DNA from 3 places in the Terrabacter sp. R4-6 genome. Region 2 is predicted to be linked to each of the others. Evidence: predicted binding sites of a transcription regulator. Region 2 holds the regulator's gene; each other region holds the start of a gene.

Region 1 (2,264 bases), 860 kb from region 2:
AGCACGACCTCGGACGACGGCTGGGGCTCGGCCGACACCTCCACCGCGGCGACCAGCTCGACCGCCGCGGCGACCGGGGCCACCCGCCCCGGGACGACGCGGCCCCCGGCAACCGCCGTCGTCGAGCCGGCCTCCGACCCGACGTCGTCCGTGCCGACGACGTCGGCCCCTGCCCCGTCGTCGAGCCAGGCCACCACGGCCCCCGCGCCGAGCTCGACCGTGGGCCCGAGCCCGTCGTCGCGGCCCACGAAGGGCAACCCCAAGCCGAAGCCGACCTCGACGAAGAAGCCCACGCCGACGCCGAGCCCCTCGCCCACCTCGAGCGACGGCGGCTGCTTCCTGCTCGTCATCTGCTGATCCCCTGCTGACGGGCGCTCGGCCCGGACCGGCACGACGTGGCGTGGGAGCCTGTCGCCATGGACTGCGTCTTCTGCTCGATCGTGGCGGGGGAGGTGCCGGCCGACGTCGTGCTCGACGAGCCGGACCTCGTCGCCTTCCTCGACCGCCGGCCCGTCTTCAAGGGCCACGTCCTGCTCGTGCCGCGCCGGCACGTCGACACCCTGCTCGACCTGCCCGCAGACCTGCACGCCACCGTCCTCGGCGCCACCCAGCGCCTCGCCGCGGCGGTCGTCGAGTCGCTCGGCGCCCAGGGCACGTTCGTGGCGATGAACAACGTCGTGAGCCAGTCCGTGCCGCACCTGCACGTCCACGTCGTCCCGCGCACCAAGGGCGACGGCCTGCGCGGCTTCTTCTGGCCGCGGACGACCTACGCGTCGGGGCAGGAGTCCGCCGAGCACGCCGCCCGGATCGCCGCCGCGCTGGTGCCGGCCGCGGACGCCTGAGCCGAGCGGACGGCATACGCCCTCACTCGAGGGGGGTCAGACGTTTGCACTCTCACCCCGAGAGTGCCAATAATGGCGTTAGCACTCTCCCTAGGGGAGTGACAGAAATGGGCCGTATGCCGAGGGGCTGGGTTCGCAGCTACATGAAGCTGGGGAGACCGGTCCCGTCCGTCGCGGGCGTCATGCGGGCCACCACCAACGATTCGCGTGGGAGGAACCACCCGAATGGCCAAGACCATTGCGTTTGACGAAGAGGCGCGTCGCGGGCTCGAGCGAGGAATGAACATCCTCGCCGACGCCGTCCGCGTGACCCTCGGCCCCAAGGGCCGCAACGTCGTCCTGGAGAAGAAGTGGGGCGCCCCCACGATCACCAACGACGGCGTCTCGATCGCCAAGGAGATCGAGCTCGACGACCCGTACGAGAAGATCGGCGCGGAGCTCGTCAAGGAAGTTGCCAAGAAGACCGACGACGTCGCCGGTGACGGCACGACGACGGCGACCGTGCTCGCCCAGGCGATGGTGAAGGAAGGCCTGCGCAACGTGGCCGCCGGCGCCAACCCGATGGCGCTCAAGCGCGGCATCGAGAAGGCCGTCGACGCCGTCACCGCGCGCCTGCTCGAGCAGGCCAAGGAGATCGAGACCAAGGAGCAGATCGCCTCGACCGCCAGCATCTCGGCGGCCGACGAGGAGATCGGTGGTCTCATCGCCGAGGCGATGGACAAGGTCGGCAAGGAAGGTGTCATCACCGTCGAGGACTCCAACACCATGGGCCTCGAGCTGGAGATGACGGAGGGGATGCGCTTCGACAAGGGCTACATCTCCGCCTACTTCGTCACCGACACCGAGCGCATGGAGGCCGTCCTCGACGACGCCTACGTGCTCGTCGCGAACTCCAAGATCGGCAACATCAAGGACCTCATCCCGCTCCTCGAGAAGGTCATGCAGTCGGGCAAGCCGCTGCTGATCATCGCCGAGGACATCGAGGGTGAGGCCCTCGCGACGCTCGTCGTGAACAAGATCAAGGGCACGTTCAAGTCGGTCGCCGTCAAGGCTCCCGGCTTCGGCGACCGCCGCAAGGCCATGCTCACCGACATCGCCATCCTCACCGGTGGCCAGGTCATCTCCGAGGAGGTCGGTCTCAAGCTCGAGAACGCCACCCTCGACCTGCTCGGCCGCGCTCGCAAGGTCGTCGTCACCAAGGACGAGACGACCATCGTCGAGGACGCCGAGGACCGCTCGCAGATCGAGGGCCGCATCGCCCAGATCAAGGCCGAGATCGAGAAGTCGGACTCCGACTACGACCGCGAGAAGCTCCAGGAGCGCCTCGCCAAGCTCGCCGGCGGCGTCGCCGTCATCAAGGCGGGCGCGGCCACCGAGGTCGAGCTCAAGGAGCGCAAGCACCGCATCGAGGACGCCGTCCGC
Region 2 (2,264 bases):
CAGGTCGATGTCGAGGCGGACCAGCGCGTCCTGGCCGCGCTGCACCCGCGCCCGCGGACCGCGCGTGCCGGCCTGGGCGCCCGCCCCGAAGAAGGCGTCCATGACGTCGCTGAACGAGAAGCCCTGTCCTGCACCGAAACCGGCGCCGCCGCCCGAGGCGAACGGGTCGGCACCCATGTCGAAGGACTGGCGCTTCTGCGGGTCGGAGAGGACGTCGTAGGCCTGCGAGACCCGCTTGAACTCCTCCTCGGCCTCGGCGCCGGGGTTCACGTCCGGGTGCAGCTTGCGGGCGAGCCGACGGTAGGCCTTCTTGATCTCCTCCTGGCTCGCGTCGCGCGAGACCCCGAGGACGGCGTAGTAGTCGTTCAAGCTGAGATTCCTTTTGGTACGTGGTGCTTTCGGTTCCGGCGCGGCGCTGCGCCGGCGGACTGGCCGCTGTGGTGCAGGTGGGTCAGGTGGCCTGGTTCTCGTCGAGGATCTCGGAGACGTAGCGCGCGACGGCGCGGACCGAGGCCATCGTCGTGGGGTAGTCCATGCGGGTGGGGCCGAGCACCCCGAGGCTTGCGACGCGCTCGGCTCCGGAGCCGTAGCCCATCGACACGAGGGACGTCGACTGGAGCCCGGTCACGGGGTTCTCGGAGCCGATGCGCACGGAGACGAGGTCGGGGTCGTCCCCGAGCTGGCCGAGCAGGCGCAGGAGGGTGACGTGCTCCTCGAGCGCCTCGAGGATCGGCCCGATGGTGCGCGGGAAGTCGGTGCCGGCGCGCGCGAGGTTGGCCTGCCCGGCGAGGACGACACGCTCCTCGCGCTCCTCGACGAGGGCGTCGCCGAGCGCGGACACGACGGCCTCCGTGGCGGCGCGGTCGGCCTCGTCGGCCTCGTCGACGAGGCGCCGCAGCCGCGTCGCGGCCACGGTGAACGGCACACCGGCCGCCACCTCGTTGATGCGCGAGCGGATCGAGGCCACGAGTGCCTCACCGGTGCCGTCGGAGAGCACGCGTCCGGTGTCGACGACGCGCTGCTCGACGCGACCGGTGTTGACGATGAGCACGATCATCAGGTGCGACGACCCCATCGGCACGAGCTCGATGTGGCGCACCGTCGACCGCGTCAGCGAGGGGTACTGCACGACGGCGACCTGGCGGGTCAGGCTGGCCAGGAGGCGCACGGTGCGGTCGACGACGTCGTCGAGGTCGACAGCTCCCTCGAGGAACTGGCCGATCGCGCGGCGCTCGCCCGAGCCCAGGGGCTTGACGGCGCTCAGGCGGTCGACGAACACGCGGTAGCCCGCGTCGGTGGGCACCCGCCCGGCCGATGTGTGCGGCGCGTGGATCAGGCCCTCCTCCTCGAGCAGGGCCATGTCATTGCGCACGGTCGCGGCACTCACACCGAGGTGGTGGCGCTCGACGAGCGCCCGGCTGCCCACGGGCTCGGAGGTCTGGACGTAGTCCTGCACGATCGCGCGCAGCACCATCAGCCGGCGGTCCTCGCTCATCGCGTCCCCTCCTTCACGGGTCTGGCACTCTCGATCGACGAGTGCCAAGTCTACGACGTGCCTCGCGGATCTCCGATTTCATCCAACCGTATGCCGTCGCGGCGCCACCGCCCCCGCCCGCGTGGCGGCTGCGTGGGAGCCCACCGGGCGGCATACCCTCACTGGTCGTGTCCCCCAACGATCGCTACGGCTCCGACGTGCTCAACGGCGACTGGCGTGCCCCACGGCGCGGCCGGTCGACCCCGACCCCGGCGGAGCCCGACCTCGTCGTCGAGGAGGTCGAGACCGGCTGGGTCGGCGCCGTCGTGCGGGTCGAGAAGGCGGGCGGCATGCACGTCGTCCACCTCGAGGACCGGCGCGGACGCACGAAGGCGTTCCCGCTCGGACCCGGCTTCCTCGTCGACGGTGCCCCGGTGACGCTCACTCCCCCGCAGGCTGCCGCCGGCACCGCCCTCGCCGAGGCGCGCCGTGCCGCGTCCCGAACCGCGAGCGGCTCGGTGGCCGTCGAGGGCGCCCGGGCACGCGTCGCGAGCGGGTCGAGGATCTACGTCGAGGGCCGCCACGACGCCGAGCTCGTCGAGAAGGTCTGGGGCGACGACCTGCGCGTCGAGGGCGTCGTCGTCGAGCTCATGGACGGCGTCGACGACCTCGCCGGCATCATCGCCGAGTTCCAGCCGGGGCCCGGGCGTCGCCTCGGCGTGCTCGTCGACCACCTCGTCCCCGGCACCAAGGAGGCCCGCATCGTCGCGCAGGCCCAGGCCCTGCCGGG
Region 3 (2,264 bases), 1.5 Mb from region 2:
CCCCGGTGACGCGGCGGGCCGGATCGAGCCACAGCCCGAGGTGCCGTCGGCCCTCACCCTGCGGCAGGCGAACGTCCTCCGCGAGCCCGTGCGTGACCCGCGCGGACGGCCAGTGGCGCAGGTTGACCGCGGCGATGCGGGCGGTCGTGTCGTCGGCGTCGACGGCGTGCACCGTGAGGTCGAGGCCGGCGAACGCCATCGCGTCGGCGCCCAGCCCGCAGCCGAGGTCGTAGACGTCGCGGACCCCGGCCGCGGCGTACCGGTGCGCGTGGCGTGCGGCGATCGCGAGGCGCGTCGACTGCTCGAGGCCGTCGGGGGTGAAGAGCATGCCGGCGGCGAAGTCACCGAACTTCTCGATACCGCGCGAGCGCAGCCGCGACTGGGTCATGGCGGCCGCGACGAGGTCGGCCGCGAAGCCCGCCTCGCGCAGCCGACCCTGCAGGTGCAGCGAGCCGTCCTCGTCGTAGGGAGGCAGCGACTGGAGCAGCGCCCAGCCCTCACCTGCGGAGAGGCGATCGACCATGGCGGCGTCCATGGCCTCATCCTGCCAGCGCCCGTGGGTGCGCCCGACCGGGCCGCGGCGCGCCGACGAATCTGGCACTCGACTTGACCGAGTGCTAATGACAAACCTAGATTTCATCTTGTTGGCACTCTCGACCTGAAAGTGCCAGCACCCTCCTCGAGGGAGGTCGACCCCCGCGACGGCGGCCAGCCTCGAAGAGCCCACAGTCCGTAGTCAGTTTTCCGACTGTCCCGAAGGGAAGGTCACCACCGTGTCGGTTTCCATCAAGCCGCTCGAAGACCGCATCGTCGTCAAGTCCCTCGAGGCCGAGCAGACCACTGCATCCGGCCTCGTCATCCCGGACACGGCCAAGGAGAAGCCCCAGGAGGGCGAGGTCCTCGCTGTCGGCCCCGGCCGCTTCAACGACACCGGCACCGAGCGCGTCCCGCTCGACGTCAAGGTCGGCGACAAGGTCATCTACAGCAAGTACGGCGGCACCGAGGTCAAGTACGGCGGCGAGGAGTTCCTGATCCTCTCCGCGCGCGACGTCCTCGCCATCGTCGGCTGACCCAGCCGTATGCCGTGACCGCACCCCGGTGAGCCCCGCTGGGGTCTCCCCGGGGTGCGTCTCGTTCGACCGAATCACAGCAACCGCAAAGCAACCCGAGCCAAAGGAACACCATGGCCAAGCAGCTGGAGTTCGACGACTCCGCCCGCAAGTCGCTCGAGCGCGGCGTTGACGCGCTCGCCAACGCCGTCAAGGTGACGCTCGGCCCGAAGGGCCGCAACGTCGTCATCGACAAGAAGTGGGGCGCCCCCACGATCACGAACGACGGCGTGACCATCGCCCGCGAGATCGAGCTCGAGGACCCCTACGAGAACCTCGGCGCCCAGCTCGCCAAGGAGGTCGCGACCAAGACCAACGACGTCGCCGGTGACGGCACGACGACCGCGACCGTGCTCGCCCAGGCCATGGTCAAGGAGGGCCTGCGCAACGTCGCCGCCGGCGCCGCCCCGGCCGCGCTCAAGCGCGGCATGGACAAGGCCGTCACCGCGGTCAACGACCGCCTCCTCGAGAACGCCCGCGAGGTCGACGGCAAGGACGAGATCGCCTCCGTCGCCACGCTCTCCGCCCAGGACGCCACCCTCGGTGGCCTCATCGGCGAGGCGTTCGACAAGGTCGGCAAGGACGGCGTCATCACCGTCGAGGAGTCCTCGACGACGGCGACCGAGCTCGAGTTCACCGAGGGCATGCAGTTCGACAAGGGCTACCTCTCGGCCTACTTCGTCACCGACACCGAGCGCATGGAGACCGTCCTCGAGGACGCCTACGTGCTCATCAACCAAGGCAAGATCTCCTCGGTCGCCGAGGTGCTCCCGGTCCTCGAGAAGGTCGTGCAGTCCGGCAAGCCGCTGCTCATCATCGCCGAGGACGTCGACGGCGAGGCCCTCTCGACGCTCGTCGTCAACAAGATCCGCGGCACGTTCAACGTCGCGGCCGTCAAGGCCCCCGGCTTCGGCGACCGCCGCAAGGCCATGCTCCAGGACCTCGCCATCCTCACCGGTGGCCAGGTCATCGCGCCCGAGGTCGGCCTCAGCCTCGACCAGGCCGACCTGACCGTCCTCGGCCAGGCGCGCCGCGTCGTCCTCACCAAGGACAACACGACGATCATCGACGGCGCGGGCGACGAGTCCGAGGTCTCCGGTCGCGTCCACCAGATCAAGGCCGAGATCGAGCGCACCGACTCCGACTGGGACCGCG

What was found. Region 2 encodes HrcA, which represses chaperone genes, less so after heat shock. Its sites were predicted from a motif close to TTNGCACTCGNNNNNNNCGAGTGCNAA; they were not measured.
Region 1: groL (chaperonin GroEL) is a predicted target of HrcA. The motif match lies at 921-947, and genes of this name have one in related genera.
Region 3: groES (co-chaperone GroES) is a predicted target of HrcA. The motif match lies at 595-621, and genes of this name have one in related genera.

The regions. Positions count from the first base shown of each region.
Region 1 covers NZ_CP197224.1:1,319,382-1,321,645, reverse strand. The annotation lists gene ACSSS0_RS06225 (hypothetical protein) at 1-357, shown strand, start outside; gene ACSSS0_RS06220 (HIT family protein) at 417-842, shown strand; gene groL (chaperonin GroEL) at 1,068-2,264, shown strand, end outside.
Region 2 covers NZ_CP197224.1:457,735-459,998, forward strand. The annotation lists gene dnaJ (molecular chaperone DnaJ) at 1-369, opposite strand, end outside; gene hrcA (heat-inducible transcriptional repressor HrcA) at 452-1,495, opposite strand; gene ACSSS0_RS02210 (DUF3097 domain-containing protein) at 1,657-2,264, shown strand, end outside.
Region 3 covers NZ_CP197224.1:3,568,174-3,570,437, forward strand. The annotation lists gene ACSSS0_RS16670 (class I SAM-dependent methyltransferase) at 1-535, opposite strand, end outside; gene groES (co-chaperone GroES) at 774-1,070, shown strand; gene groL (chaperonin GroEL) at 1,184-2,264, shown strand, end outside.